DNA from 2 places in the Spirillospora sp. CA-142024 genome. Region 2 is predicted to be linked to the other one. Evidence: riboswitches for the same ligand, from Rfam matches in the RefSeq annotation. Region 2 holds a riboswitch; the other holds the start of a gene.

Region 1 (15,626 bases), 3.0 Mb from region 2:
ACGGCGACCCGGAGCGGACGGCGGCCGGCTCGCGGATCGAGGGCATCGGCCGGCCGCGGGTCGAGCCGTCCTTCCTGCCGACGGTGATCGACCGGATGATCCGGGTGCCGGACGCGGCGTCGATCGCGGCGATGCGCTGGACGAGCGAGGTCGGCGGACGGGACGTGGGCGGCTCCACCGGCACCAACATGTGGGGCGCGGCGGAGCTGATCGCGCAGATGCGGGCGCGCGGGGAGCGCGGCAGCGTCGTCACGCTGATCTGCGACGGCGCGGAACGCTACGCGGGCACCTACGGGTCGGACGCGTGGCTCGCCGCGCGGGGCCTCGACATCGCGCCCTACCTGGCCGCGCTGAACGTCTTCCTGAAGACCGGCGAGATGCCGGACATGCCATGACCCGGCCGGCCACGGCCCCCTAGCCCGTGACGCGTACCGGGTTGAACAGGTCGGCGTAGATCAGCAGGCCGCCCATGACGATCAGGACCACCGCCATCACGTATGTCACCGGCAGCGCCTTGGCGACGTCCACGTAGCCGGGGTCGGGCCGGCGGAAGATCCGGGCGAACAGCTTCTTGATCGCCTCCAGCAGGGCCCCGGCGATGTGACCGCCGTCCAGCGGCAGCAGCGGGACGAGGTTGAACAGCCCGACCGCCAGGTTGAGCGAGCCGAGCAGCATCACGAAGAAGGAGACCTTCTGCGTGCCGGTGAAGTCGTCGGACGCGGCGACCTCGCCGCCGATCCGGCTGACGCCGACGACGCCGATCGGGCCGTTCGGGTCGCGCTCCCCGCCGCCGAACGCCGCGTTCCAGACGCCGACCATCTTCTGCGGCATCCGCACCAGGGCGCCCACGGTGCGGCCGGTGAGGTCGCCCATGGTGCTCGCGACCGCGCCGGGGCCCTCGCGCTCGATCGCGCTGGCCGGCGTCATGCCGAGGAAGCCGACGTTGACGACCTTGTCCGGGTCCTTCAGGTCGTACATCTGGTTGCGGGTGATCGGCACGTTCAGCCGCACGTCCTGGCCGTCGCGCCGGACGGTCATCGGGACCGTCTGCCCGCCGGCCCCGCGGATCAGCTGCTGCAGCTGCTCGTAGTCGTCGATCTTGTGTCCGGCGAAGGCGACGATCCGGTCACCGGCCCTGAGCCCGACCTTCCCGGCGGGGGTCGGCGCCGCGTTGGCCGGGCAGGTGGTGACCTTGGCGCTCGCCGGCACCATGCACGCGGCGACCTCCTTGATCACCGGCTGGGGCTGGCTGGTGCCGATGCCCATCAGCAGGATCGAGAAGAAGAACACCGCCAGGAGCAGGTTCATCGCCGGCCCGCCGAACATGATGAGCAGCTTCTGCCACCACTTCTTGCCATAGAACACGCGGTCCTCGTCGCCGGGGCGGACCTCCTCCAGCGCCGCGCCGCGGGCGGACTCGATGAGCCCCTGCCAGGGGCCCGTGCTGATCCGCCGGACCTGCCCGGGGGCGTCCCCCTTGCGCGGCGGCAGCATCCCGATCATGCGGATGTAGCCGCCGAGCGGGATCCATTTGATCCCGTACTCCGTCTCGCCCTTCTGCTTCGACCACATCGTCGGCCCGAAGCCGACCATGAACTGGGTCGTCCGCACCTTGAAGAGCTTGGCGAACGAGAAGTGCCCGAGTTCGTGCAACGCGATGGACACCAGCAGGCCGAAGAAGAGGATCAACGCTCCAGCCAGGTAGTAGACCATGCGGCATGCCCCTCCGGTCGTGCACCCCGCGCCGGGGGGTGATCTCCAGCAATCACCTCAGAGTACGTCACCGGCCCCGATCCGGTTGAGGCTACGGCTTTCTTCGACGATCACGGGTGGAGTTCGGGGATTGGAGTGCGGGTCGGGGTTGGTGCAGGTAGCGTGGTGCCGTCGAACATATGTTTGGGTATTTGGGGCTGGCGTCGGTCCCTTTGACTGGGAAGGACCCCTGTATCGGTGAGCCGGAAGCTTCCTCTGGCCGAGGGGGAGACTTCTCGTGTCGCGTGTGTGCCAATGGCGCTGCGCGGCGGGGTGGAGGAGCGGACAGGTGAGGCGCTGACAACGCCGGTGCTGGCGGTCAGGATGGGCTGGGCTGCCGATCTGGCCCAGAGGATGGCCATCTGGCCCAGAGGATGGCCGCCGGCCTGCTGGCCCGGCATTGGAACGCCGCTGATGTGGGTGTGCTGGCGTCGGGTGTGGGGCCCGACGGGCGATCGTTGCCGTCGAACGCGTGGATGGCGCTGCGCAGGCTGGGCTGGCACCCGTCCGTCCCGGACAGGGTGAGGGTGAATGACAGGATCGTGCGGATGGCCCAAGAGCAGGCCGGGCGCATCCTGCGCGGGGCAACGCACCGGGCCAAGCTGGTCGGCGGGATCCTGGCGAGCCGGCCCGCCGACCCGGGCAAGCGCACTGGGGCCGAGTGGGACGCCGTCCGCGCCGCGGTGCCGGACGGCCGGTTCCTGCCGAGCAGTGTGATCAAGGCCCGCACCCGTCAGATCACCGCCTTCATCGACAAGCATGGGCGGCTTCCGGAGGATGTGTTCGAACTCGAAGGTGTGCCGAACGCGGCGCGCCTGCTGAGCCTGGCCGCCGCCGACGCCCAGCAGGCCACCCTCCGGCGCGTCGAGGACGAGGGTGGGCGGGCGCTGCTGCGAGTGCAGCTGCCGACCCGCCCCGACCCGCGGTCGTATGCGGACTGGACCTGGGTGGCCTGCCCCCTCGCCCTCCCGCCGACGGTCCCGGCGGGGGCGGTGCTGCATCTGCCCACCCTGCGTCCTCAGGGCGCCCGGGTGCGGGCGGATCTGGCGTTCACCCATGCCGTCCCCGCAATCCAGAGCAAAGGCCGCACCACGGCCCTCGGCGTGGATTGGGGAGTCAACACCCTGTTGTCGGCCGGGGCGTGCAAGCTGCACGAAGACGGCGCCGTCGCCGGGCTGGGCGCCGGGGGCATGTTCCGCGCCGCCGGGGTCTTGGGCAAGCAGCATCGGCTGCGCCGCCAGTCCGAGCGCCTGCAGGCCAGACTCGACCAGCACCAGCGCCTTGATCCCCGGCTGGGAGACGACACGGGCGGTTACCGGGACGCCTGCGACACCGGCGACGGGCAGGCGGCCGCGAACGGCGGCGGGCGCACGACCGAGACCGGGCACCTGGCGGCTCGGTACACCCGGCTGACCGCGGCTGAGCGGCGGCTGTCGGCGCGGCGAACCCATCTCAGGGCGACCGTGATCAGGGGGCGTGGCGGCGGATCGCCGCCCGTGGCCTGATTCACCAGGTCAAGACCGTCACCGACCGGGTTACGGGGGAGCCGGCCATCCGCTCGGTGGTCGACAAGCTCGAAGCAGGCGCAGTGGTCACTGCGGCCACGACCAAGGCCGCGGCTTCCACCACTTGCCAGGACGGCCGGACGGACCGGTCGAAGATCGGACCCACCCGGTCCCGCAACAAGCCATCTCTCACCACCCGCCCCGCGCCCAGGCGACGTGGGGTTCCCTCCCTCGCCCGGCACCCCGGAGCCCATCCGGCGGGCCAGGCGGGCCAGCGTCCGGAGGGACACGCTCCCAAGGGCCGGACGGCCATGCCGGGGCGGCTGCCCCGCGCGGCGCACCGCCGGAACCAGGGCGTGACCGCGATCAGTACACCCACCACCCGACCACGGCATCGGCCGCGGGGGGCGGCACTGGGCGCAGGATTCCACCTGCACGCCCACGCCACCCCACCACGATGGGCAGATCCACCAGTCGCAATACTCAACACGACTACGGATCCCTAAGCTGATCAGAGACGCTAACCGAGGAAGCCGCGCAGAAGGGCGGCGGTGCCCTCCAGATGCTCGGCGACGGCGCGGCGGGCGGCCTCCGGGTCGCCGGCGAGGACGGCCTCGACGATCGCGGCGTGCTGGAAGGACGCGTGCTCGATGTTGGGCCCGAGGACGGGGATGGCGTTGAGCAGGTCGGTCACCCGCATCCGGGCGTCCGCGCAGGCCGCCGAGAGCAGCGCCGACCCGGTCATCTCGGCGATCGTCAGGTGGAAGAGGGTGTCGAGGCGGCGGTAGGCGTCCGGCCCGGCGGCGTCCAGTTCGGCCAGCCGGATGCGCAGCAGCTCGCGCTGCGCCTCGGTGAGCCGGGTCGTGGCGAGTATCTGGGCGGCGCCGGTCTCCACCGCCATGCGGAAGGTGAGTGTGTCGTTGAGGTCATCGCCCATCTGGGCGAGGGCGCGCTTCAGATCGGACTGGCGCGGCTTCGGCCGCTGGTAGGTGACGAACGTCCCGCCGAACCGTCCCCGGCGGGACTCCACGTACCCCTCCTGCTGGACGGCCCGGATCGCCTCGCGCAGCGTGACGCGGCTGACGCCGAGCAGCGGCGCGAGCTCGCGTTCGGGCGGCAGCCGCTCGCCGCGGTCGACGACGCCGAGCTTGATCGCCTGGAGCAGCCGCTCGACGGTCTCCTCGAAGGCGTTTCCCGTCCGGACGGGACGGAACACCGCGCTCGCGGCGAGGTCGGGCAGGGCCTGATCCGGCTCGGGCATGACCGTCCTTCGGGGCCGCGGGGGTCGGGGAGTTCCACGTTACAGGTGCGTTTCGTCGCGCTCAGGGTCTTGACGGGAGCGCCGTCACAAATATTAATGGTCTGTCGTTAGCCCATTAAGGGCGGCACGACCCCCTGGACGAGGAGGTGCTCGTGAGCATCGACGAGCACAAGGCTTCCGCCGGCCCCGACCCCATGTCCGACGACGAGAAACGGCTGCACGAGCTGGGCTACGCCCAGGAGCTCAGCCGGTCCATGTCCGGTTTCTCCAACTTCGCTGTCTCGTTCACCATCATCTCGGTGCTGAGCGGCTGCCTGACGTCCTACACCATCGGCCTCAAGGGCGGCGGACCCGTCGTCATCACCTGGGGCTGGCTCGGCGTCGGCGCCATGACGCTGCTGGTCGCGCTCGCGATGGCCGAGGTCTGCTCCAGCTACCCGACCGCGGGCGGCCTCTACTACTGGGCCGCCAAGCTGGCCCGGACGAACGGCCCCGCGTGGTCGTGGTTCACGGGCTGGTTCAACTTCATCGGCCAGGTCGCCGTGACGGCGGCCATCGTCTACGGCTCCGCCGCGTTCCTGAATCCCCTGCTGGACCTCCAGTTCGGGTTCGACGTGTCGCTCGGCCACACGTTCCTCCTGTTCGCGGTCCTGCTGGTCGTGCACGCGCTGCTCAACCAGTTCGGCGTCAAGATCGTGTCGCTGCTGAACAGCGTCAGCGTGTGGTGGCACGTCCTCGGCGTCGCGATCGTCGTCGGCGTGCTGGCGATCAAGCCGTCGCACCACCAGTCGGCCGGGTTCGTCTTCTCCGAGTTCGTGAACGAGACCGGCTGGCAGTACGGGGCCTACGCGGCGCTGATCGGCCTGCTGCTCTCGCAGTACACGCTGACCGGGTACGACGCGTCCGCCCACATGACGGAGGAGACGCACGACGCGGCGCGGTCCGGCCCGAAGGGCATCGTGAACTCGGTGCTGATCTCGGTCGTGGCCGGCTGGATCCTGCTGCTCGGCGTCACGTTCGCGATCCAGGACTACGGCAAGGCGGTCGAGGGCGGCCCGGCCGAGATCTTCATCGCGGCCACCGGCGAGACGACCGGCAAGCTGCTGATCCTCGTGTCGTTCGGCGCGCAGTTCTTCTGCGGGATGTCCTCGGTGACGGCGAACTCCCGGATGATCTACGCGTTCTCCCGGGACGGGGCGCTGCCGTTCTCGTCGTTCTGGCACCAGATCAACAAGCGGAGCCGGACCCCCACCAACGCGATCTGGCTGGCCGCCGGGGGCGCGTTCCTGCTGGCCCTGCCCGCGATCTGGAACCTCACCGCGTACCTGGCCGTCACGTCCGTCGCGGTCATCGGCCTCTACATCGCCTACGTGATCCCGACGTACCTGCGGCTGCGGCAGGGCGCCGACTTCCGGGCCGGGCCGTGGAACCTCGGCCGCTGGAGCAGGCCCATCGGCGCGCTCGCGGTGGTGTGGGTGCTGTTCGTCTCGGTGGTGTTCATGCTGCCGCCCGCGAACCCGATCACCAAGGACTCCTTCAACTACTCGCCGATCGCGATCCTGGTGGTGCTGGGCGGCGCCGCGCTGTGGTGGGCGGTGTCGGCCCGCAAGTGGTTCAAGGGCCCGAAGGTGCAGGGCAGCGCCGAAGAACTGGCCGCCATCGAGCAGGAACTCCAGTCGCTCGGTTAGGAGCTGAGAACGTGACCACATCGCTCACCCTCGACGAGTTGCGCGAGGAGGCGGCGGCGGGCCGGATCGACACCGTGATCGTCGCGATCACCGACATGCAGGGGCGCCTCCAGGGCAAGCGGCTCTCGTCCCGCTTCTTCCTGGAGGAGGTCGCCGGGCACGGCTCGGACGGCTGCAACTACCTCCTGGCCGTGGACGTCGACATGAACACGGTGGACGGCTACGACATGTCGTCCTGGGACACCGGCTATGGCGACTTCGTCATGCGTCCCGACCTCGCCACCCTCCGCCGGATCCCCTGGCAGGAGGGGGCCGCGCTCGTCCACGCGAACATCGTCGCGGAGGACGGCACCGGCGTGGGGCCCTCGCCCCGGCAGATCCTCTGGCGCCAGCTCGACAGGCTGGCCGAGCGGGGCTGGGGCGCCTTCGTCGGGACGGAACTGGAGTTCATCGTCTACAAGGACTCCTACGAGGACGCCTGGGGGAAGGCGTACCGCGACCTCACTCCGGCCAACCAGTACAACGTGGACTACTCGCTGCTCGGGGGCGCCCGCGTCGAACCACTGCTGCGCCGGATCCGCAACGGCATGACCGGCGCGGGGATGTACGTGGAGTCGGCCAAGGGGGAGTGCAACCTCGGCCAGCACGAGATCGCGTTCCGCTTCGACGAGGCCCTGCGCACGTGCGACAACCACGTCCTCTACAAGACGGGCGCCAAGGAGATCGCCGCCCAAGAGGGCATGTCGATCACGTTCATGGCCAAGCCGAACGAGCGGGAGGGCAACTCCTGCCACGTCCACCTCTCGCTGCGGTCGTCGGACGGGTCGCCGGTGCTGGCCGGGGACGGCCCGCACGGGCTGTCCCGGCTCGGCGAGCACTTCATCGCGGGCCAGCAGGCGTGCCTGCGCGACTTCACGCTGCTGTACGCGCCGAACATCAACTCCTACAAGCGCTACCAGCCCGGCTCGTTCGCGCCGACGGCGATCAAGTGGGGCGTCGACAACCGGACGTGCGCGCTGCGGCTCGTCGGCCACGGGCCGTCCCTGCGCATCGAGAACCGGGTGCCCGGCGGCGACGTCAACCCGTACCTGGCGGTGGCCGCGATGATCGCGTCCGGGCTGCACGGGATCGAGAACGAGCTTCCGCTGGACGAACCGTTCGTGGGCAACGCCTACGCGACCGACGCCGACACCGTCGTCGGGACGCTCCGCGACGCCGCCGCCGACTGGGGCCGCAGCTCCCTGGCCCTGGACGCCTTCGGGAAGGAGGTCGTCGAGCACTACGCCAACTACGCCCGCGTCGAACTCGACGCCTACGACCGAGCGGTCACCGACTGGGAGATGTTCCGCGGCTTCGAGCGGTTGTGAGGCTCTTGTTGACGGGTGACGAGTTCGACGTCGTGAATCCGGCCACCGAGGAGGTCATCGAGCGCGTTCCGCTGGCCTCGGCCGAGGACGTGGACGCGGCCGTGGCGCGGGCCCGGCAGGCGTTTCCTGCCTGGCGGGACGTGCCGCCCGGAGATCGGGCCCGGTTGTTGCGGGCGTTCGCCGATCTCGTGGACGCGCATGTGGACGAGCTGGCCGCCCTGGAGGTGCGCAACGCCGGGCATCCGATCGGGCAGGCGCGCTGGGAGGCCGGGAACCTGCGGGACGTCCTGCACTACTACGCGGCGGCGCCCGAACGGCTCGCCGGACGGCAGATTCCGGTGCCGGGCGGGCTGAACGTGACGTTCGCGGAGCCGCTCGGTGTCGTGGGCGTGATCGTCCCGTGGAACTTCCCGATGCCGATCATGGGCTGGGGGCTGGCGCCGGCGCTGGCCGCGGGCAACGCCGTCATCGTCAAACCGGCCGAGCTGACGCCGCTGACCGCGCGGCGGGTCGGCGAGCTGGCGCTGGAGGCGGGGCTGCCCGAAGGCGTGGTGCAGGTGCTGCCGGGCGCGGGCCCGGTGGCGGGACGGCGGCTGGTGGAGCACCCGGACGTCCGGAAGATCGTGTTCACCGGGTCGACGCGGGTCGGCACGGAGATCATGGCGGCGTGCGCGCCGGGTGTGAAGCGGCTGACGCTGGAACTCGGCGGCAAGAACGCCAACATCGTGTTCGCCGACGCCGACCTGGAGAAGGCCGCCGCGACCGCGCCCTCCGCGGTGTTCGACAACGCCGGGCAGGACTGCTGCTCGCGCTCCCGGATCCTCGTGGAGCGGCCGGTGTACGACCGGTTCCTCGAACTCCTGGAGCCCGCCGTCCAGCGGGTCGTCGTCGGGGATCCCCGGGATGAGAAGACCGAGGTGGGTCCGCTGATCAGCGCGGCGCACCGGGAGAAGGTCGCCTCGTACGTCCCGCACGACGCGCCTGTGCTGATCCGGGGGTCGGCGCCGGAGGGGCCGGGGTTCTGGTTCCCGCCGACCGTACTGGCCGGGCCGTCCTGCACGGCGCTTCCGTCCTGGCGGGACGAGGTCTTCGGGCCGGTCGTCACCGTCGTCCCGTTCGAGGACGAGGCGGACGCGGTCCGGCTCGCCAACGACACGCCCTACGGGCTGTCCGGCTCGATCTGGACCCGCGACGTCGGGCGCGCCCTGCGCGCGTCCCGGGCCGTCGAGGCCGGGAACCTGTCGGTGAACTCGCACGCGTCCGTCCGCTACTGGACGCCGTTCGGCGGGTTCAAGCGGTCGGGCCTCGGCCGCGAGCTCGGCCCGGACGCCCTCGACGCGTTCACCGAGACCAAGAACGTCTTCATCGCCACCGAGCAATGACAGGAGTGACATCCATGCAGCGTCTGGAGGGCCGGGTGGCCGTCGTGACCGGCGGCGCGGGCGGCATCGGCCTCGCCACCGCGCGCCGCTTCGCACAGGAGGGCGCCCGGGTCGTCGTCGCCGACCTGGACGAGACCGCCGGCAAGACCGCGGCGGACGAGCTGGACGGCCTCTTCGTCAAGGTGGACGTCACCGTGGAGGACGAGGTCACGGCGCTCTTCCGGACCGTCCACGACGCCTACGGGCGCATCGACGTGGCGTTCAACAACGCCGGCATCTCCCCACCGGACGACGACTCGATCCTGGAGACGGGCCTGGACGCGTGGAAACGCGTCCAGGAGGTCAACCTCACGAGCGTGTACCTGTGCTGCAAGCACGTCATCCCCTACATGCTCGACCAGGGCAAGGGCTCGATCATCAACACGGCGTCGTTCGTGGCCAAGATGGGCGCGGCGACGTCGCAGATCTCCTACACCGCGTCCAAGGGCGGCGTGCTGGCGATGTCGCGGGAGCTGGGCGTGCAGTTCGCGCGGCAGGGCGTCCGGGTCAACGCGCTGTGCCCTGGCCCGGTCAACACTCCCCTCCTGCGGGAACTGTTCGCCAAAGACCCGGAGCGGGCGGCGCGGCGGCTCGTCCACGTCCCGGTGGGACGGTTCGCCGAGGCGTCCGAGATCGCCGCGGCCGTCGCGTTCCTGGCGTCGGACGACGCGTCCTTCATCACGGCCTCGGAGTTCCTCGTGGACGGCGGCATCTCCGGCGCCTACGTCACCCCACTGTGAGGTGAGCTGCCACAACCTGCCATGAGCACGGCAGGGGCTCTTGGGTCTGCAGGAAGAGAAATGCAATAATCAACACCGCCGATGATCCCGTGCGGGAGAGTCCCCGGCAGCCGGCCGGGGACGCCGAAGGAGCAAATCCTCCCCGGAACCTCTCAGGCCCACGGACCGCACGGGCCAGGCGACCTCTGGAAAGCGGGGACCGCGGTCCCCCGCCGAAGGTGAAAGCCCGCCGGGCAGGCGGGTGAAGCTCTCAGGCGCCGATGACAGAGGGGGAGGCACCGAGACGCCCGGTGCGCGAGTGGGACGATGGACCACGCGCGCCCGCGACGAAGGAGCCGAACCCATGTCCGCCGATCCGATCCCCAAGAAGACGCCGCTGCACGACGTCTACCAGGACCTCGGCGCGAATCTCGTCGACTTCGCCGGCTATCTGATGCCGCTGCGCTACGCGAGCGAGACCGCCGAGCACCAGGCCGTCCGCACCGGGGCGGGGCTGTTCGACCTGTCGCACATGGGGGAGATCTTCCTCTCCGGTCCGGGCGCGGGCGCCGCGCTCGACTTCGCGCTGGTCGGGAACCTGTCGCCGATGCCGGTCGGCAAGGCCCGCTACACGATGATCTGCGGGCCGGACGGCGGCGTCCTGGACGACCTGATCGTCTACCGGCTGGCCGACGACACCTGGATGGTCGTCGCGAACGCCGCGAACGCCGCCGTCGTCCGGGAGGCGCTGATCGAGCGGGCCGCGGGCTTCGAGGCCGCCGTGGAGGACCGTTCCGAGTCGTACGCGCTGATCGCCCTGCAGGGCCCGCGTTCGCAGACGATTCTCGAAGGCTTCACCGAGGCGCCGCTCGCCGGCCTCAAGTACTACGCGATCCTCGCCGGGCGGGTCGCGGGCGTCGACGCGCTCGTCGCCCGCACCGGCTACACCGGCGAGGACGGTTTCGAGCTGTTCGTGGACGCGTCCGACGCCGTCGCGCTGTGGAGGGCGCTCGCCGCGGTGGAGGGGGTCGTCCCGGCCGGGCTGTCCGCCCGCGACACGCTGCGCCTGGAGGCGGGCATGCCGCTGTACGGGAACGAGCTGACCGCGGAGACCACCCCGTTCGAGGCCGGCCTCGGCCGGGTCGTGAAGCTGGACAAGCCGGGCGACTTCGTGGGAAAGACCGCCCTGGCGGCGCAGGCGCAGACCCCGCCGGGCCGTAGGCTCGTGGGGCTGGTCGCGCGGGGGCGTCGCGCGCCTCGCAAGGGGTACCAGGTCGTCACGTCCGGCGGCACGCCGTGCGGGGTCGTGACGAGCGGCGCCCCGTCGCCCACACTGGGCACGCCGATCGCCATGGCCTACCTCGACAGCGGCGTCGGGGAGACGGGCCTCGCCGTGGACGTCCGCGGCCGGCATGAGCCGGTGGACGTGGTCGAGCTGCCGTTCTACAAGCGTTCCTGAAAGAGAGAAGTGATCGTGAGCGTTCCTGAGGAGCTCCGCTACAGCGAGGAGCACGAGTGGGTGTCGGGCCTCGGCGGCGAGGACGGCATCGTCACGGTCGGCATCACCGCGCACGCCGCCGACGCCCTCGGCGAGATCGTCTACCTCGAACTGCAGCCCTCCGAGGGCGACGCCGTCGAGGCGGGCGAGCCGTGCGGCGAGGTGGAGTCGACCAAGTCGGTGAGCGACATCTACTCCCCCGTCAGCGGCGAGATCACCGCGATCAACGGTGCCGTGGTGGACGAGCCGAAGGTCATCAACGACGACCCGTACGGCGAGGGCTGGATCTTCAAGGTCCGCATCTCGGAGGAGCCGGGCGACCTGCTCGACTCCGCCGCCTACGACAAGCTGATCGAGGAGTCATGACGTTGTACGACTCGCTCGCGACTGCGGACCCGGAGGTCGCCGAGGCGGTCACCGCCGAGCTGCGGCGGCAGCAGAACACCCTCGAAATGATCGCGTCGGAGAACTTCGCGCCGGTCTCCGTGCTGGAGGCGCAGGGCTCCGTCCTCACCAACAAGTACGCCGAGGGCTACCCGGGCCGGCGCTACTACGGCGGCTGCGAGTACGTCGACGTCACCGAGCAGCTGGCCATCGACCGGGCCAAGGAGCTGTTCGGCGCCGACCACGCGAACGTCCAGCCGCACAGCGGGGCCCAGGCCAACACGGCGGTCTACTTCGCGCTGCTCCAGCACGGCGACACCATCCTCGGCCTCGACCTCGCGCACGGCGGGCACCTCACGCACGGGATGCGGCTGAACTACTCGGGCAAGGTGCTGAACGTGGTGCCGTACCACGTCCGCTCCGAGGACGGCCTGGTCGACATGGACGAGGTCGCCTCGCTCGCGGCCGAGCACCGGCCCAAGATGATCGTGGCGGGCTGGTCGGCGTACCCGCGGCGGCTCGACTTCGCGGCGTTCCGGGACATCGCCGACTCGGTCGGGGCGCTGCTCATGGTCGACATGGCGCACTTCGCGGGCCTGGTCGCGGCGGGCCTGCACCCGTCGCCCGTCCCGTACGCCGACATCGTCACGACCACGACGCACAAGACGCTCGGCGGACCGCGCGGCGGCCTGATCCTCGCCCGCGAGGAGTACGGCAAGAAGATCAACTCCGCGGTGTTCCCGGGCATGCAGGGCGGCCCGCTGGAGCACGTGATCGCCGCGAAGGCGGTCGCCCTCAAGATCGCCGCGTCGGACGAGTTCAGGGCCCGGCAGGAGGCCACCGTCGAGGGCGCGCGGCTGCTCGCCGAGCGTCTTCTCGCCGAGGACTCCGCCAAGGCCGGCGTGAAGGTGCTGACGGGCGGGACCGACGTGCACCTCGTGCTGGTCGACCTGGTGGACTCCGAGCTCACCGGACGGGACGCCGAGGACCGCCTGCACGAGATCGGCATCACGGTCAACCGCAACGCGGTGCCGAACGACCCGCGCCCGCCGATGGTCACGTCCGGTCTGCGGATCGGCACGCCCGCCCTCGCCACCCGCGGCTTCACCGCCGCGGACTTCGCCGAGGTCGCGGACGTCATCGCGCTGGCCCTCCAGCCGTCCTACGACCGGGACGCACTGGCGGCGCGCGTGACGGCCCTCGCCGAGAAGCACCCCCTGTACCCGAACCTCTGACGTCACCGTGCCCCCTCCGGTCCGCGGAGGGGGCACAGCCACAACGAGGCAGCGCATGGCCATCAGCGTTTTCGACCTGTTCAAGATCGGCATCGGACCGTCGTCCTCCCACACCGGCGGCCCGATGGCCGCCGCGCACCGCTTCGCCCGCGGCCTCGAACGGGACGGGCTGCTGGAGAAGACCGCCTCGGTCCAGGTCGTTCTCTACGGCTCGCTCGGCCTCACCGGAAAGGGCCACGGCAGCGACAAGGCCGTCATCCTCGGCCTCGAAGGCGACAAACCCGAACTGGTCGACGTCGACCGGGTGGACGAACGTCTCCAGGCCGTCCGCGAGCGCGGCGCGCTACGCCTGTTCGACGACCACGACATTCCCTTCGTGGTCAACGAGCATCTGCATTTCGAGCGCAAGAAGTCGCTGCCCGGCCACCCCAACGGGATGCGCTTCACGGCCCTGGACCCCTCGGGCGGCGAGCTGCGCGCGAAGGTGTACTACTCGGTCGGCGGCGGCTTCATCCTGGACGAGAACGCCACCGGAGCCGACCGCATCAAGCCCGACGACACCGTCCTGCCCCACCCCTTCGACACGGCCGCCGAACTCCTCGAACGCTGCCGTGAGACGGGCCTGTCGGTGTCCGCCCTCATGCTGGAGAACGAGAAGGCGTTCGGCCGGACGTCCCGTGAGATCCACGACGGCCTCCTGAACCTCTGGCATGTGATGCGCGCCTGCGTCACCCGGGGGTGCAGCCACGAGGGCCTGCTGCCCGGCGGGCTGAAGGTCCGCCGCCGCGCCCCGCAGCTGCACCGCCAGCTCACGGCCGAGAAGGCCGCCGACCCCCTCCACGCGATGGACTGGGTCACCCTCTTCGCCTTGGCCGTCAACGAGGAGAACGCCGCCGGCGGCCGCATCGTCACCGCCCCGACGAACGGCGCCGCCGGCATCATCCCGGCCGTCCTGCACTACTACGACCGCTTCGTCCCGGGCTGCGATGACGACGGAGTCGTCCGCTTCCTCCTCACCGCCGGAGCGATGGGCGTCCTGTTCAAGCAGAACGCGTCCATCTCCGGCGCCGAGGTCGGCTGCCAGGGCGAGGTCGGCTCCGCCTGCTCCATGGCCGCCGCCGGTCTCACCGAGGTCCTCGGCGGCACCCCCGAACAGGTCGAGAACGCCGCGGAGATCGGCATCGAGCACAATCTCGGCCTCACCTGCGATCCGGTCGGCGGCCTCGTCCAGGTCCCGTGCATCGAGCGCAACGCGGTCGGAGCCATCAAGGCCATCAGCGCCGCCCGCATCTCCCTCCGCGGCGACGGCCGCCACTTCGTCTCCCTGGACAAGGCCATCAAGACGATGCGCGACACCGGCCGCGACATGCTCGACAAGTACAAGGAGACGTCGCGCGGCGGTCTCGCCGTCAACGTCATCGAGTGCTGACGGCCCGGGCGCCCACCTGGGGATCTCCGGTTTCGCGCGCGGGCCGGATCGTGTGATGATTTGCGGCATGCCGGTCGATTCTCATCTGCTCGCGATCTTCTTCGTGACCTCCCTCATCGCGATGGTGATCCCCGGTCCCGACATGCTGTTCATCCTCGGGTGCGGCATGCGGGGCGGGCCCCGGGCGGGGCTGCTCGCGACGGCGGGGGTCGCGACGAGCGAGGCCGTGCACGTCGCCGTGGCCGCGGCGGGGCTGGCCGCGCTCTTCGCGGCGGTGCCGGTCGCGTTCACGGCGGTCCGGATCGTCGGGGCCGCCTACCTGATCTACCTGGGCGTCCAGACGCTCCGGCACCGCAGGGACGAGGACGTGGCACCGGCCGGGGTCTCGGGGCGCCGGGCCTACCTCAACGGGCTGGTGACCAATCTGCTGAACCCGAAGATGGTCACCTTCACGATCGCGTTCCTGCCCCAGTTCATCGATCCGGGGCTCGGGCATGTGTGGGCGCAGTTCGCGATCCTCGGCGCCATCCTGATCGTGCTGGAGTTCATCGTGGACGGCACGGTCGGCGTCCTCGCGGGACGGATCGGCGACTGGCTGCGCAGCCGGCACACCGCCCGCCGCAGGCTCAACGCCACGGTGGGGACCCTGTTCATCGGCCTGGGCATCCGCCTGGCCGCGGAGCGCTGACCCCGGGAAAGGATCCGGGCTCCGCGGAGGCGCGGGTCAGCCGATGACCGGGGCCAGATAGCCGTGCAGGACCTTCTTGAGCTCGCGGATCAGGGCCGGGCGGTCTTCCGCCGCTGACCCGACGACCAGCGGGACCATCGCCTGGAAGATCCGGATGGCCACTTCGGCGGTGCGGGCGCGGTCGGCGGCAGGCAGGTCCGGGGCGCGGGCGGCGAGCAGCCCGTCGACGCGCCCGGTCAGTTCGGTGTGCACGGACTCGACCGCCTTGGCCAGGCCGGCGGGCATGTCGGGACGCGCGAACAGCGCCTTGAAGCCCGGGTTGGCGAGGTTGAACTCGATCATCGGGTCGACGGCGCGGTCGAGCACATCGTCGAGGGAGAGCCCGGCGGAGCCGGTGGAGCCGAACGCCTCCTCGTACGCGGCGCGCACCTGGGTGACGAACCGGTCGGCGAGCGCCCCGGCTATGGCCTCCTTGTTCGGGAAGAACTGGTAGAGCGACCCCGGTGAGACGCCGGCCTCCGCCGCGATCGCATTGGTGGTCGCCTTCTCGTACCCCATGCGCGCGAAGACGTCCGCCGCCGCGGTGAGGATGCCCGCGATCCGGCGTTCGCCGCGCGCCTGCCGCCGCGGCCGTGTCTGGTCCATCCGCGCTCCCTGCCGTGATTGCAAATACGAGCAA
Region 2 (15,626 bases):
ACGCGCGCGGCGGCCGGCTCGGCGAGCGCGGGTCCGGGAGCCCGCTCCGCGGCCCGGACGAACGTGCCGCGGCCGACCTCGCCCACCACGAGGCCGCGCCTGGCCAGTTCCGCGTACACCCGGCCCGCGGTCGAGTCCGCGATGCCCCGGCCGCGCGCGAAGGCCCGCTGCGGCGGCAGCCGCTCGCCCGGCCGCAGCCGTCCCGCCGCGATGTCGGCCGCCACCTCGTCGGCCACCCGCCGGAAGTCCGCCATCTGAACCCCATATTGCACCGAGAGCAATTTCAATATTGCACCGATCATACTCCGGCTTCTAGCCTTGGGGCATTACGGATGACTGGAGCGCAATGATCTCGTTCACGGCCGTCGCGGCCATCGCCCTCTTCGCCCTCGGGCTCGTCCTCACCCCCGGGCCCAACATGATCTACCTGGTGTCGCGGTCGGTGACGCAGGGCCGCCGCGCCGGGCTGATCTCCCTCGGCGGCGTCGCCGCGGGCTTCCTGGTCTACGTCGCCGCCGCGACCGCCGGCCTCACCACCGTGTTCACGCTCGTGCCGCCGCTCTACACGGCGATCAAGCTGGCCGGCGCGGGCTACCTGCTCTGGCTCGCCTGGCAGGCGCTGCGGCCGGGCGGGACGACCGCGTTCGCCCCGAAGGACCTGCCCGCCGACCCGCCGCGCCGCCTGTTCGCCATGGGACTGGTGACCAACCTGCTCAACCCCAAGATCGCGATCCTGTACGTGTCGCTGCTGCCGCAGTTCGCCGACCCGGACCGCGGCCACGTCGCCGGCCAGATCCTCCTGCTGGGCGTCGTCCAGGTCACCATCGCCATCACCGTCAACGCCCTCATCGTCCTCGGCGCGGGCTCCATCGCCGTCTTCCTGGCGCGCAGGCCCGGCTGGCAGCGCGCCCAGCGGTACCTGATGGGCTCGGTCCTCGCCGGGCTGGCGATCCACATCGGCCTCAACCGCCCCGCCACCGCCTGACCTGACCTCCGCCGGTCCGCGGTTCCTTGCCATGATGGGCCGGTGATCGCACGACGGGACACCCTCGGCGGCCGGGAGCCGGACGAGCGCCGGGACGGCGGTGCGCGGCCGTCCGGATGGCTGCGGGCCGACGCCTCCATGTCGCTGCTCGCGGACCTGATCGCCGGCAAGCGCCTCGACCCCGGCTACGCGGAGGCCGCGGCGCGCCGCGCCGCGGCCGGCGAGACCGGTCCGCGGCGGGGACGGCTCCGGGGCGCCGGCGTCCTCCTCGTCGTCGCCCTGGCCGGCACGCTGGTCGCCGTCGCGGGCGTCGAGGCCCGCCGCAGCGAACCGGTGGCGGCCGAGCGCCGCTCCCGGCTCATCGGCGAGATCCACGCCCGCACCGCCGAGACCGACGGCCTCCAGCGCCGGCTCGACCGGCTGCGCGCGGACACCGAGCGGCGCCGCGCCGCCGCGCTGGCCCGCAGCGACAGCCGGCCGCCGCGTCCGGCACGAGCTGACCCGGGCGGGCGCCGCCGCGGCCGCGACGCCCGCCACGGGGGAGGGGCTGGTCGTCACCCTGGCCGACGCCCCGCGCGAGACTCCGCCCGGGCACTCCGCGCCGGCCCGCGCCGCCGACCGCGGCCGGGTCTATGACCAGGACCTCCAGGTCCTGGTGAACGGGCTGTGGGCGGCGGGCGCCCAGGCCGTCGGGATCAACGGCCGGCGGCTCACCCCGACCACCGCGATCCGCACCGCGGGCGAGGCGATCCTGGTCGACTACCGGCCGCTCGGCAGCCCCTACGAGGTGACGGCGCTGGGCGACCCCGGGCGCCTGCGGGACGCCTTCACCGGCTCGGCCGCGGACCGCCGGCTCGCCGCGCTGAAGGAGCGGCTCGGGATCGGGTACGGCATCCGCGGCGAGGACGAGGTGCGGCTGCCCGCCGCAGGGACGCCCCGGTTGCGCTACGCCGCCCCCCGCGACGGGGCCGGCCGGTGAGCGGGAGAGACGGGGGAGAGGTGACCCGGCGGTGATCGCGCTGATCGGGCTCGTGGTCGGCGTGACCCTGGGCCTCATGCTCCAGCCGGACGTCCCGCTGTGGCTGCAGCCCTACTTGCCGATCGCGATCGTGGCCGCGCTCGACGCCATGTCCGGCGGCGTCCGGGCCCGGCTGGAGGGGATCTTCGACGAGAAGGTGTTCGTGGTCTCCTTCGCCAGCAACACCGTCATCGCCGCGCTGATCGTCTTCCTCGGGGACAAGCTCGGGGTCGGCTCGCAGCTGTCCACCGGGGTCGTGGTCGTCCTCGGCATCCGGATCTTCTCCAACGCGGCGGCCATCCGGCGGAAGCTGTTCGGCGCATGACCGGCGGCGAGCGCGCACCCGAGGACGAGCACGCAGCCGAGGACGGGCCCGCCGGCGGCCACGAGGAGACCCGGCCGGCGGAGCCCGGGGGCCTGCGTTCACTCGCCGGCCTGCTGCGCCCGCGGGTCAGCCCGGGACAGGTCGTCGCCGGACTGCTGTGCCTTCTGCTGGGCTTCGCGATCGTCGCCCAGGTGCGCTCGACCGAGCGCGACACCACGTTCGCGACCGCGCGGCAGGACGAGCTCGTCGGCACCCTGTCCGATCTGGGTCAGCGGTCCGACCGCCTGAGGGGCGACCTGCGCGACCTGGAGGAGACGAAGGCCAGGCTCGAACGGGACGCCGAGGGCGGCACCGCCCTGGAGGAGGCGCGCGAGCGGGCGACCGCCTACGGGCTTCTCGCGGGCACGCTCCCGGCCGAGGGGCCCGGCATCGAACTCGTGATCAACGACCCCGGCGGCGGGGTCAAGGCGATCAACCTCCTGGACGCCCTGGAGGAGCTCCGCGACGCGGGCGCCGAGGTCGTCCAGGTCGGCGACGTGCGCGTCGGCGTCGACACCTACTTCCTGGACGACCGCGACGGCGTCCGGGCGGACGGGCGGCTCCTGGCCGCCCCCTACCGTTTCGTCGCCATCGGCGACCCGCACACGATGACGACGGCGCTCAACATCCCCGGCGGCCTCGTCCGGACGCTGGAGGGGGCCGGCGCCACCGTCCTGATCACCCAGCGCGCGAAAGTGACCGTCGGCGCGATACGGTCTCCATAGAGGGAACGGGGGAGACGGTAAACCGGACGCCGGGCTCGGGCGTCATGATCGCGGCCGTCCGCGCGGCGGCATGGACCTGCGATCATCGGCGAATGTAGTTTGGTCCAGCCGGTTCACCGTTCCAGTTGACCCCTCGGGTAATACCCGCGTAAGTTGCGGCGACCGTCGCGAAAGCGGGCGGTGAGTTGGACCGTGGCCGGGGCGGGTCCCCGGCGTGGGGTTGGGTGAAGGATGCGCGTGGCGCAGGCGGCTCCCGCAAAGGGGGGACGTCCGCCGGTGGCACGCCGATGGTAGGAGGCCGAGCCGATCGATGCCGAGCGTCTACTGCACGCAGTGCGGTCACGCCAACCCGGATGATGCCCGCTTCTGCTCGAACTGCGGCACTCCGCTGAGGAGTTCGGCGCCGCCGCCTCCCCGGGAGTCGCCGGGCGAGTCCACGTCCACGATCTCCATCGGCGGGTTCGAGGCGCTGGACACCGACACGGGCGCCGAGGAGCCGGTCGGGCCCGACCAGATGGCGATGGAGGCGCTCCCCCCGGGCACGGCGCTGCTCGTCGTCAAGCGCGGCCCGAACGCCGGCAGCCGCTTCCTCCTCGACAAGGACCGCACGTCCGCCGGGCGGCACCCCGAGAGCGACATCTTCCTGGACGACGTCACCGTCTCCCGCCGGCACGCCGAGTTCACCCGTCAGGGCAACGCGTTCGCCGTCCGCGACGTGGGCAGCCTCAACGGCCTCTACGTCAACCGGCAGCGGATCGACCAGGCGGGGCTGTCCGGCGGTGACGAGGTCCAGATCGGCAAGTTCCGGCTGGTGTTCCTGACCAACCCGGCGCACGGCTGACCGCCCGGCGCCCGGGGACAGCGAGGTCGCGGCGACGATGGGAGGGGCGTTGAACGCGGAGCCAGCCCGGTCCCTGATGACGATCGGGGACGTCCTCGGACTGCTCAGGCCCGAGTTCCCCGACATCACCATCTCCAAGATCCGGTTCCTGGAGTCCGAGGGGCTCGTCGAGCCGCAGCGCAGCCCCTCCGGCTACCGCAAGTTCTGCGGCGCCGACGTCGAGCGCCTCCGGTTCGTCCTCACCGCCCAGCGCGACCACTACATGCCGCTGCGCGTGATCAGGCAGCACCTGGAGGCGCGTGACCGCGGCGAGAACGTCCCGCCGCTCGGCGACCGCGGAACCGGCGCCGCCGAACCGTCCCGTCGCCGCCCCCGCACGCTCGTCGCCGCCGACACCACCGCCGAGGACCCGGCCGTCCGGCTCACCCGCCGCCAGCTCCTGGACGGCGCCGGGATCGACGAGGCCCTCCTCGTCCGCCTTGAGGAGTACGGTCTCGTCCGCCGGACCGGCACGCACTACGAGGGCGAAGCGCTGAACATCGCGCGGGTCGCCGCCGCGCTCGGCGAATTCGGGTTCGAGGTCCGGCACCTGCGCGCCGTGAAGGCCGCCGCCGACCGGCAGGTCGGCCTCATCGAGCAGATGGTCGCGCCGCAGCTGCGCCGCCGCAGCCGCGGCGCGCACGAGCAGGCGGCCGAGACCGCCCGGGAGATCGCCGCGCTGTCGGTCCGGCTGCACACCGCGCTGGTCAGCGCGGGTCTGCGTGAAAGCCTCGACCCCTGATCATGCGGGCCGCGGAGGATTTTCCCGTCCGCGCGGCACCACGAGGTGTCCGGGCCTGGGTGTACGTTGGCTACATGGTTCGGTCAGGATTCGACCCGCTGCACGTGGTGATCGAGACAGCGAGAACCAGCAGGGAGCCGCAGTGAAGCAGATGGAGGTCGTCGGCGTCCGGGTCGAGATGCCCTCCAATCAGCCGATCGTCCTGTTGAAGGAGACGGAGGGCGATCGCTACCTGCCCATCTGGATCGGGGCGGTCGAAGCGACCGCGATCGCCTTCGCCCAGCAGGGGGTGCTGCCGGCCCGGCCCCTCACCCACGACCTGTTCCGCGACGTGCTCGACGCCCTCAGCGTCCAGCTCCGCACCGTCAACATCACCGCCCTGCGCGAAGGCATCTTCTTCGCCGACCTCATCTTCTCCAACGGCGTCGAGGTCAGCGCCCGCCCGTCCGACTCCATTGCCCTCGCCCTGCGCACCGGCGCCACGATCTTCGCCAGCGAGGACGTCCTCGAAGAGGCCGGCGTGGCCATCCCGGACGAGCAGGAGGACGAGGTCGAGAAGTTCCGCGAGTTCCTCGACACGATCTCCCCCGAGGACTTCGGCCGCGCCGGATAGGCCGCTGCTCGGGGCGAGGTATGGTCGCAAGCTTCGCTTGCTCCCAAACTCGCGCGTCCTGCGTCCACCCAGGGGGGCGACCCCCTGGAACCCCCGCTGCGAGGCTCCGCCCCGCACCCCCTGGGCGGCTTTGGCTTGGGGAAAGGGGGGTCGGCCTGGGGGTTTGCGGGTCGGGGGTGTGTGGGGAATGTCACTGTGGAGGGTAAGTTCACGCCATGGGGCGATTGGTCTTCCATTGCGGTGGACCTGGCGGTTTTTGCGGGGGGAGCATCGGGGTATGGAGTGCGTTGGCGGCGAAGGTGCGCAGTTTGCCCACGTGAAGCCGGTTCATCCGGGCATGCGACGCGCCGACGGTGAACGTTGACCACGCCCTGACCGGCACCTACCGTGCTGGTGGAACACCCGTGGTGTAATTCGTCAAACCCCCTTGACGAAGCGCCGCGGGATGATAGGAGCCGGAGGTCCGCGTGGCGGTGAGCAGCGGCGAGGGCAAGGCGACCCCCGACAGGCACATGGCGTCCCAGCGCGCCGGGGAGCAGGGACTGCTCTTCGACACGCAGGTGTCGGTGCCACCGGAGGATGTCGGCTACCGCGGCCCGACGGCGTGCGCCGCGGCGGGGATCACCTACCGGCAGCTCGACTACTGGGCCCGCACCAGGCTGGTGGAGCCGAGCGTCCGGTCCGCGCACGGGTCCGGGAGCCAGCGGCTCTACAGCTTCCGCGACATCCTCGTGCTGAAGGTCGTGAAGCGGCTGCTCGACACGGGTGTGTCGCTCCAGCAGATACGCACCGCCGTCACCCATCTGCGTGACCGGGGCGTGCAGGACCTGGCCCAGATCACGTTGATGAGCGACGGAGTGAGCGTCTACGAGTGCACCTCGGCCGACGAGGTCGTCGACCTCCTCCAGGGCGGGCAGGGCGTGTTCGGCATCGCGCTCGGACGGGTGTGGCAGGAGGTGGAGGGCAGCCTGGCGGAACTTCCCGGTGAACGCGCCGCCGCCGCCGACGCGGACCCTGCCGAACACCCCCACGATGAGCTCGCCAACCGGCGGCGCGCCCGCCGCACCGGCTGACCCTCAGAGCGCCTCCTTGCGCTGCAGGAAGGTGAACGCACCCCAGCCCGGCAGCACCGGCAGCCACAGCGTCAGCAGGCGGTAGAGCAGGACGGCCGACGCCGCCGTCTCCGCGGTCAGCCCCGAGATGGTCAACGCCAGCGTGAGCGCGCCCTCGACGGCGCCGAGACCGCCCGGCGTCGGCGCCGCCGACCCGACCGCGTTCGCGGTGAGGAACACCAGCACCACCGTCGTCCAGGGCAGCGACCCGCCGAACGAGCGGATCGACGCGTCCAGGCAAAGCGTGAACGCCAGCGTCAGCAGCAGCGTCCCGCCCATCCCCGTGGACAGCTTCTTCGGCGACTGCAGGACGTCCACCAGGCGCGGCAGCACGCCCGAGAACATGCTCCGCAGCCGTGAGGTGACGACGCGCCGGACCCGCGGGACCGTCAGCGCGAGCCCGGCGAGCAGTCCCAGCGCCAGCACCGCGATCACGATCGTCCGGGACGGCGCCAGATCCTGCGTCGCCTTCGCCGTCGACCCCGTCAGGAACCCGAACAGCACCAGCAGCAGGACGTGCGTGACCAGCCCGACCAGCTGCGACGCGCCCACGCTCGCGACCGCGAGGGCCGGCCGGACGCCCGAGCGCTGCAGGTACCGGGTGTTGACGGCCACGCCGCCGACCGCCGCGGGCGCCACCAGCTTCACGAACGACGCCGCGACCTGCGCCAGCACCGTCCGCCAGAACGGCAGCCTCTCCGGGACGAACCCGATGAGCATCAGCGCCGCCGCGACATAGGTGAGGGACGCCGCGGCCAGCGCGGCGACCACCCAGTGCCAGCTGGCCGTGGCCGCCAGATGGCCGATGTCCAGGCTCGTCACCTGCGGGATGACGATGTACGCCGCGACGGACAGCGCCACGATGCTGAAGATGGTCCGGGGCCGGAACCGTTCCAGCCGGGCCGGTGCCGCCTCCGTCTCCGGCTTGAGCCGGACGATCTGCTCCCGGATCCGGGTGAGCAGGTCCCGGTGGTGCCGCAGCCGGGTGCGCGTCGCCCGGGACAGCGCCACCCGCTGCAGCAGCGGCACCGCCCCGCCCAGCGCCTCCTCGCCCAGCACGGGCGCGGCCGTCCGGACGGCCCGCTCGGGTCCGGCCCGCAGCGCCAGCGTGGTGAGCAGCTGGGCGAGGTCCAGGCGCAGCGCCAGGTCGCCCGCCGCCGTCTCCCCGGATCGCAGATCGGTGACGTAGGCGAGCCCGTCCTCGCCGACGAGGACCGCGTCGCCCTCCAGCCGGCGATGCGCGAGCCGCCCCGCCTGCAGGGACCGGAGCTGCCGCCACACGTCCGTCAGCAGCGCGTCGGTGATCTCCTCGTCGGAGACGTCCCCGAGCCGCCGCCCGGGCACGTGCTCGTAGGCCAGCAGCGCCGCCTCCGTGCCGACCTCGCACGTCCCGACCAGCCGCGGGGTCCGGACGCCCGCCGCGTCCACGGCGTACGCCATCAGCGACTCCAGCTCCAGGGACCGGCGCAGCGACCGCAGCGTCCGCCCGGTCGTCGCGGCCCGCAGCCGCAGCAGCCGCCACACGCGGTAGAGCAGGCCCGCGGTCTGCTGGTCCCGGTCGAGGACGCGGACCTCCAGGTCCCAGTCGCCGTGCGGGCCGCGCCCCGCCGGGAGCCGCGCGCCGTACCCGTCCGCCGGGCAGGAGGCGAGGACGACGCCGTAGCGGCGGGCCTCCCCGGTGTCGTCCGCCGGGTCGTCGAGCCGCGCTCCCCGTTTCGGGCGCAGCCCGAGCCGTTCCAGCGACGCCACCACGGTCATGCCGGACGGACGAGGGTTCGGCGTCCCGACCGCGTAGAGGGTGCCGTGGCCGATGGCGCGCCCCAGCGCGTAGGTGGCCGCGAGCGCGGCGACGGAGGCGTAGGACGCGGTGAGCCCGGTCAGCGCCGCCAGCCCGATCATGGTCCATGTCGCGGCCTGCCAGCGGGCGCGGCCCGCCATCCCGACCGCGCTGACGAACGCGATCACCGGGGCGATGTCGGTGTGCACCGGCGCCGTCTCCGTGCCGCCCCAGATGAGCGAGTCCAGCACGCCGCCGGGGGCCGCCCGCACCACCAGGTCGTCCAGGCCCACCGTGATCCCGAAAGCGATCACGGCGGCCAGCAGCGCGATCGCGACGCGCGTGCCGTCCTTGTTGAAGAGCCGCTCGATCCCGAACGCGACCGGGACGGCCAGCACCCCGAAGCTGGACACCAGCGTCGCGAGCGTCAGCAGCAGCCGCGGCGCGTGCGCGGTGCCCTCGGCGATGTCGGTCTGCAGGCCGTGCGTGGTCTGCTGCGCGATCGACACCAGCAGCATCACCGCCGCCAGCCCCACCACCGAGGCCGCGAACCTGATCGCGTCGGACGGACGGCGGATCCGGTCCGGCTGCGCGGGCTCGTCCACGGGCACCCCGGCGGTCGCACCCTGCCTCCGGCGCACCGCGCCGTCGTGGGTCTGTGTCACGCCGTACCGCCGCCCCGACCGTCCGTCATCGTGATCAGCGTCCCAGACCGGGCGGCGCGCCGTCGAGCGGGCCGCCGCCCGGCCGGACGCGTGTCCACCCCGGCGGCCCCCCGGTTGCGCCCCCGTGGCCCGGGGCCGTCCCGTCCCAGGTGAGTGAGCACATCGTACTCGCCGGTACGGCGTCGCGGCCCGGGGCCTGCCCTCCGCGGGGGCGGGACGGACCGGCGGACGCGTCTTTGGGTAGGGTTCGTCCCAGGACATGCCGTCGACCCTGTGCGGGAGAGATCCCACGCCGCCAGCGTGGGGCGCCGAAGGGGCAACCTCCCCGGAACCTCTCAGGCAAAAGGACCGCGCGGGCGAGGCACCTCTGGAAAGCAGGCGTCGATCCCCGCACACGGGGAAGGGCGGCTCACCGAAGGGGAAACCCCGCCGCGCGGGTGAAGCTCTCAGGTGCCGATGACAGAGGGGGAGACCGGCCGCCGGCCCGTGCCGGCGGTGGCCCTGAGCGACCGCAGCAGCCAGGAGGCTCTCCATGACCGGCCAGTTCTTCGCCCCCGTGGCCTCGCCGCAGCACCCCCGTTCCGCGTTCGCCGACCGGCACGTCGGCCCCTCGGCCGCCGACCAGGCCAGGATGCTCGCCGCCATCGGCTACTCCGGCATCGAGGCGCTGATCGACGACGCGGTCCCCGCCGCGATCCGCACCTCCCGCCCGCTGGACCTGCCGCCCGCGCTGAGCGAGACCGCCGCGCTGGAGCGGCTCCGCGAACTGGCGTCCCGCAACACCGTGCTCACCTCCATGATCGGGCTGGGCTACCACGGGACGACCACCCCCGGTGTGATCATGCGGAACGTGCTGGAGAACCCCGGCTGGTACACCGCCTACACGCCCTACCAGCCGGAGATCTCCCAGGGCCGGCTCGAGGCCCTGCTGAACTTCCAGACGGTCGTCGCCGACCTGACCGGGCTGCCCGTCGCCAACGCCTCCATGCTGGACGAGGGCACCGCCGCCGCCGAGGCGATGGCCCTCGCGCACCGCGTCTCCAAGCGCAAGGAGCCGGGGACGTTCCTCGTCGACGCCGACACGCTCCCGCAGACGATCGAGGTCGTCCGGACGCGCGCGGTCCCGCTCGGCATCGAGGTGGTCACCGCCGACCTGTCCGCCGGGCTGCCGGACGGCGACTTCTTCGGCGTGCTGCTGCAGTACCCGGGCACGTCCGGCGCCGTCCGCGACCTGGAGCCGGTCATCGCGCAGGCACACGGGCGCGGCGCCAAGGCGGTCGTCGCCGCGGACCTGCTCGCGCTGACGCTGCTGCGGCCGCCCGGCGAGTCCGGCGCCGACATCGCGGTGGGCTCCGCGCAGCGGTTCGGCGTCCCCTACGGGTTCGGGGGCCCGCACGCCGGCTACATGGCGGTCGGCGAGGGCATCCAGCGGCAGCTTCCCGGACGGCTCGTCGGCGTGTCCGTCGACGCGGACGGCGCCGCCGCCTACCGGCTCGCGCTGCAGACCCGCGAGCAGCACATCCGCCGGGAGAAGGCCACCAGCAACATCTGCACCGCGCAGGTCCTCCTCGCCGTGATGGCGAGCATGTACGCGGTCTACCACGGGCCCGAGGGGCTGGCCGCGATCGCGCAGCGGGCGCACCGCCGCGCCGCCGAGATCGCCGCCGGGCTGCGCGCCGGGGGCGTGGAGGTCGTCCACGAGGCGTTCTTCGACACCGTCCTCGCCCGCGTGCCCGGCCGGGCCGCCGAGGTCGTCGCGGCGGCCCGCGACCGCGGGATCAACCTGCGGCCCGCGGACGCCGACCACGTCGGGATCGCCTGCGACGAGACGACGCTGCCCGCGCATGTGACGGCCGTGCTGGAGGCGTTCGGCGTCACGGCGTCCGGCGCGGCCGTCGGCGAGGTGGCCGAGGCGTTCCCGGACGCCCTGCGCCGCGAGAGCCCCTACCTGACCCACCCGGTCTTCCACGCGCACCGCTCCGAGACCGCGATGCTGCGCTACCTGCGCAGGCTCCAGGACAAGGACATCGCGCTCGACCGCTCGATGATCCCGCTCGGCTCCTGCACGATGAAGCTGAACGCCACGGCCGAGATGGAGCCGGTGACCTGGCCCGAGTTCGCGAACGTCCACCCGTTCGCGCCGCTCGACCAGGCCGCCGGCTACGTCGAGCTGATCGGTGAGCTGGAGGAGTACCTCGCCGAGATCACCGGGTACGCGAAGGTCTCCGTCCAGCCGAACGCCGGCTCCCAGGGCGAGCTGGCCGGCCTGCTCGCCATCCGCGGCTACCACGCGTCCCGTGGCGAGGAGCACCGCGACGTCTGCCTGATCCCCTCCTCCGCGCACGGCACCAACGCGGCCAGCGCGGTGATGGCGGGCATGCGCGTCGTCGTGGTCACGTGCGACGAGGGCGGCAACGTCGACCTGGACGACCTGCACGCCAAGATCGGCAAGCACGGGGACCGGCTCGCCGCGATCATGGTGACCTACCCGTCCACGCACGGCGTCTTCGAGGAGAGCATCACCGACGTGTGCGCGGCGGTGCACGAGGCCGGCGGCCAGGTCTACGTGGACGGCGCCAACCTCAACGCGCTCGTCGGCCTCGCCCGCCCCGGCGAGTTCGGCTCGGACGTCTCGCACCTCAACCTGCACAAGACGTTCTGCATCCCGCACGGCGGCGGCGGTCCCGGCGTCGGCCCGATCGGCGTCCGCGCGCATCTGGCCCCGTTCCTGCCCAGCCACCCGCTCCGCGCGGAGGCCGGCCCGGAGACCGGCGTCGGCCCGATCTCCGCGGCGCCGTGGGGGTCGGCGGGCATCCTGCCGATCTCCTGGGCCTACATCGCGATGATGGGCCCGGACGGCCTGCGCGCCGCCACCGAGGGCGCGATCGTCGGCGCCAACTACCTCGCCGCCCGCCTCGGCCCGCACTACCCGATCCTCTACACCGGGCGGAACGGCCTCGTCGCGCACGAGTGCATCGCCGACCTCCGCAAGATCACCAAGGAGACCGGGATCACCGCCGAGGACGTCGCCAAGCGCCTCATCGACTACGGCTTCCACGCGCCGACCCTCTCGTTCCCCGTCGCCGGCACCCTGATGATCGAGCCCACCGAGTCCGAGGACCTCGCCGAGCTCGACCGGTTCTGCGACGCCATGATCGAGATCCGCCGGGAGATCCGGCGGGTCGCCGACGGCGGCTACGACGCCGAGGACAACCCGCTCAAGAACGCGCCGCACACCGCCGGCTGCCTGGTCTCCGACGACTGGAAGCACGCCTACACCCGCGAGGAGGCCGCCTATCCGCTGCCGTCCCTCCGCGAGGCCAAGTACTGGCCGCCCGTCCGCCGCATCGACCAGGCCTACGGCGACCGCAACCTCGTCTGCTCCTGCCCGCCCCCGGAGGCCTTCGAGGACTGAGCCGCGCACCGGGACAACGGGCCGGGTGGCCGGAGGTCGCACGGCCCGTGACGGGGGTTCCAGGGGGTCGCTCCCTGGGCAGAACGGGACCGATTAGTGATCTTGCTGGGGGTTTCGGGGTGTCGTCGCGGGACGCGGCGGGGCCGGGTCGCTAGTCTCTTTGCGGACCCCGACCCCCAGAGGGCAGAAGAGCGATGAGCGAGTCCCCGGAACCGGTATCCGACGACGCGGCGCGGTTGTGCGAGGAGGCCCGGAGCCTCGCCGAGAACGGTGAGGCGGAGCGGGCGGCACTGCTGTTCCAGAAGGTGCTCGCCCTGGGCGGGACGTCCTGCCGGGCGCAGGCCGCGCTGGGGCTGGCGGTCGTCCTCGACGACGCCGGGGAGGTGGAGCGGGCCCGGGAGGCGGACCGGGCCGCGATCGCGACCGCCGACCCCGAGTACGGCCCCAGGGCGGCCTACCATCTGGCGCTCACCCACGAACGGGCCGGTGAGCACGAGCAGGCGGCGCCCGCCTGGCGGGTCGTGGTCGACTTCGGCAACCCGGCCTACCTTCCGCCCGCCCATCTGGCCCTCGCCAGGATCGCCGACGACGCCGGCGACTTCGACGCGGCGCGCGATCACTGGGAGGCGGTGATCGGGACCGGCGACCCCGAGTACGGGCCGCCCGCCGCGCACGACCTCGCGCAGCGGCTGCTGGAGCGCGGCGAGCCGGCCAGGGCCCAGCGGATCCTGACCGCGGCGCTGAAGCTGATCGATCGCGAGACCGCCCCGTACGCCTACGGGCGGCTGGCCGTCGCGCTCGGCATCTCCTACCTCGACCAGGCGATCGGCGCGTTCGGCGCGGCGCTGGGGGAGGACCCGGCCGACGCGGAGGTCGGGCCGCTGGCCACCGAGCTGCTCGCGCGGACGCTGCCGCTGCGGGGGCGGGGCGGCGAGGCCGCCGAGGTGTGGCGGCGCGGGCTCGCCGACCCGGGCATCGCCGGGCAGGTGCGGGCGCGGCTGCGCCGCGACTTCGGCGACGCCGAGGACGACGGCGACCCCGGCGACCTGTGGTGGGAGCCGGTCGTCGAGGAGGCGGTGTCGGACGGGACGCTCCCCGCCGTCGCGGGCGAGGCGTTCGGCGCCCTCGACCACATGTACGCGCTGCTGGCCGTCCGGTACGCGGACGAGCCGGGCGAGCGCCGGCCGGGGGAGACGCACGAGGTCCTCGGCAGGGCGGTGCGCGTCCCGAACGGCTATCCGTGGGGTCCGCTGCTGCACGAGAGCTTCGCCGAGCGGCTCCGCCTCGCCATGGGCACCCCCGCCCCGAACCGGCCGGAGGGCTGAGCCGCGCTCCGCCGGTCAGCCGGCGATGGCGCGTTCGGCGACCACCTTGGTGATGCGGGCGCGGACCAGGTACTCGGTGGGGACGGCGTTGCGGCGGCCGAACTCCTCGGCGCGGTCGGCGCCCATGTAGCGGCCGCCGATGGCGGCGGCCCACCGGAACACCTCGTCCAGGTCCTCGACCAGGGTCGCCTCGGCCCGGATCTGCACGTACGAGTACGGCGGCACCTGGTCGTCGACGCAGATGGAGATGCGCGGGTCGCGGGCGAGGACGCGGCCCTTGATGCTGTGGCGGCCGGTGTTGAACAGCACGTCGTCGCCGTCGAGGACGAACCAGATCGGCGTGACGTGCGGCGTGCCGTCCTTGCGGGTGACACCGGCCTTGCCGGTGCGGGTGCCCTCCATGACGAACGCGCGCCACTCGCTGTCGGTCATCTGTTCCATGTGCCCAGTCTGCCGCAGAGATCATTTGGACGTGCCGCTACGGTGAGTCACATGGAGATCCTGACGGCGCACGGGCCGGCCGAGGTGACGCCGGACGAGGTCGACGACCCGGCGTTCCTGCTGGTCCTGACGCACGGGTCGAACGGGGGAGTGGACGCCGCCGACCTGCTCGCGGTCCGCGCGGCGGCGCTCGGGCTCGGCGGCGCCGTGGCGCGGGTGACGCAGCCGTTCCGGCTCGCCGGACGCCGGGCGCCCGGTTCGGCGGTCAAGCAGGACGGGGCGTGGCTGGAGATCGTCGCCGTGCTGCGGGAGAGGTTCGGGGACGTGCCCCTCGTCCAGGGCGGCCGGAGCAACGGGGCGCGGGTCGCGTGCCGGACGGCGACGGCGGCCGGGGCGGCGGGCGTGGTGGCGCTGGCGTTCCCGCTCCATCCCCCGGGCAGGCCGGAGAAGAGCCGGGTGGGCGAGCTGCGGGAGGCGGGGGTGGAGGTCCTCGTCGTCAACGGCGACCGTGACCCGTTCGGCGTGCCCGATCCGGCGGACGCGGCGGCGGTGACGGTGCTGCCCGGGGAGCGGCACGACCTGAACAAGGACCCCGCGGCGGTCGGCCGGGCGGTGGAACCGTGGCTGAGAAAGTGGGCGGCCCGTCCGGTGCGGACGGGCCGGGAGTAGGGTTCCTCCGGGCCCGGCGCGGGCCCAGAGGTCAAGGGCAGGTGGGCGTGCCCCCGAGGATGATCACCCGTTTGAACTAGTCCCCCGTGGAGACCGCTCAAGCGGCGGACGGCGCCTGCAGGTCCGTCGGCCGGTGCGGCGCGATGACTCCCCCGTCGGGCAGCAGCTCACCGGTGTCCTCGAAGAGCACGACACCGTTGCACAGCAGGCTCCACCCCTGCTCGGGGTGCGAGGCCAGCGTGCGGGCGGCGTCGCGGTCGGGTGCGTCGTGGGAGGGACAGGGCGGCTGGTGCGGGCACATCGTGTGCCTCCGGTCTCAACTACTGGTCGGTCGTGGTGCTTTCCTGTATTGACGCACCCCAGTGTGAAGTGGTTCGCATCCACCCGGCCATAGCCCGTTGGGACGGTTGTCCGTTGGTACCGGAGTACCGGACGGCTGTGATCCCCCTCACCCCGAGGTGCCAGGCAATAGCCTCCCTTCCGCGCGATAACGGACGGAGAACGACACGCCGCCGGGGCCTGAAACCCCTACGATGTTCGGCGGGGGAACGGGCTTTGCAGGGCGTGGGGGGAGTGAGGCCGGTGCGGGTCGCGCTGTCCGTCGCGTGCTTCGATGACGCGCTGTTCCCCGACACCGGGAAGGCCGTGACCGTCCTGCTGGAGCGGCTCGGCCACGAGGTGACGTTCCCTCCGGGGCAGACGTGCTGCGGCCAGATCCACTGGACGGCCGGCTACCACCGTGAGGCCGCCGGCCTCGCCCGCACCTACTCCGCCGCGTTCGAGGGCTGCGAGGTGGTGGTGGCGCCGTCCGCGTCGTGCGCCGCCACGGTCCGCGACGCCTACCCGAGGATCGCCCGGACGGCCCGCGACCCCGGCCTGGCCCGCGCCGCCGAAG

Evidence for each region. A riboswitch is a leader RNA that binds a small molecule or an ion and turns the genes downstream of it on or off. The one in region 2 is predicted to bind glycine.
Region 1: linked by a shared signal. The riboswitch ahead of gcvT (glycine cleavage system aminomethyltransferase GcvT) and the one ahead of gcvP (aminomethyl-transferring glycine dehydrogenase) in region 2 are both predicted to bind glycine.

The regions. Positions count from the first base shown of each region.
Region 1 covers NZ_CP192077.1:7,527,472-7,543,097, forward strand. The annotation lists gene ACQPZP_RS35520 (PLP-dependent cysteine synthase family protein) at 1-395, shown strand, start outside; gene ACQPZP_RS35525 (M50 family metallopeptidase) at 415-1,713, opposite strand; gene ACQPZP_RS35530 (hypothetical protein) at 2,301-3,257, shown strand; gene ACQPZP_RS35535 (FadR/GntR family transcriptional regulator) at 3,778-4,518, opposite strand; gene ACQPZP_RS35540 (amino acid permease) at 4,671-6,206, shown strand; gene ACQPZP_RS35545 (glutamine synthetase family protein) at 6,218-7,573, shown strand; gene ACQPZP_RS35550 (aldehyde dehydrogenase family protein) at 7,582-8,955, shown strand; gene ACQPZP_RS35555 (3-oxoacyl-ACP reductase) at 8,970-9,734, shown strand; glycine riboswitch at 9,817-9,912, shown strand; glycine riboswitch at 9,917-10,004, shown strand; gene gcvT (glycine cleavage system aminomethyltransferase GcvT) at 10,078-11,172, shown strand; gene gcvH (glycine cleavage system protein GcvH) at 11,188-11,577, shown strand; gene glyA (serine hydroxymethyltransferase) at 11,574-12,830, shown strand; gene ACQPZP_RS35575 (L-serine ammonia-lyase) at 12,886-14,259, shown strand; gene ACQPZP_RS35580 (LysE family translocator) at 14,327-14,947, shown strand; gene ACQPZP_RS35585 (TetR/AcrR family transcriptional regulator) at 14,984-15,592, opposite strand.
Region 2 covers NZ_CP192077.1:4,527,740-4,543,365, forward strand. The annotation lists gene ACQPZP_RS21745 (PLP-dependent aminotransferase family protein) at 1-254, opposite strand, end outside; gene ACQPZP_RS21750 (LysE family translocator) at 347-985, shown strand; gene ACQPZP_RS21755 (hypothetical protein) at 1,028-1,621, shown strand; gene ACQPZP_RS21760 (DUF881 domain-containing protein) at 1,533-1,964, shown strand; gene ACQPZP_RS21765 (small basic family protein) at 1,996-2,328, shown strand; gene ACQPZP_RS21770 (DUF881 domain-containing protein) at 2,325-3,092, shown strand; gene ACQPZP_RS21775 (FHA domain-containing protein) at 3,403-3,933, shown strand; gene ftsR (transcriptional regulator FtsR) at 3,983-4,714, shown strand; gene ACQPZP_RS21785 (bifunctional nuclease family protein) at 4,857-5,327, shown strand; gene ACQPZP_RS21790 (MerR family transcriptional regulator) at 5,795-6,400, shown strand; gene ACQPZP_RS21795 (lysylphosphatidylglycerol synthase transmembrane domain-containing protein) at 6,404-8,881, opposite strand; glycine riboswitch at 9,148-9,242, shown strand; glycine riboswitch at 9,243-9,354, shown strand; gene gcvP (aminomethyl-transferring glycine dehydrogenase) at 9,414-12,296, shown strand; gene ACQPZP_RS21805 (tetratricopeptide repeat protein) at 12,491-13,621, shown strand; gene ACQPZP_RS21810 (PPOX class F420-dependent oxidoreductase) at 13,637-14,062, opposite strand; gene ACQPZP_RS21815 (alpha/beta hydrolase family protein) at 14,114-14,731, shown strand; gene ACQPZP_RS21820 (DUF5999 family protein) at 14,829-15,032, opposite strand; gene ACQPZP_RS21825 ((Fe-S)-binding protein) at 15,314-15,626, shown strand, end outside.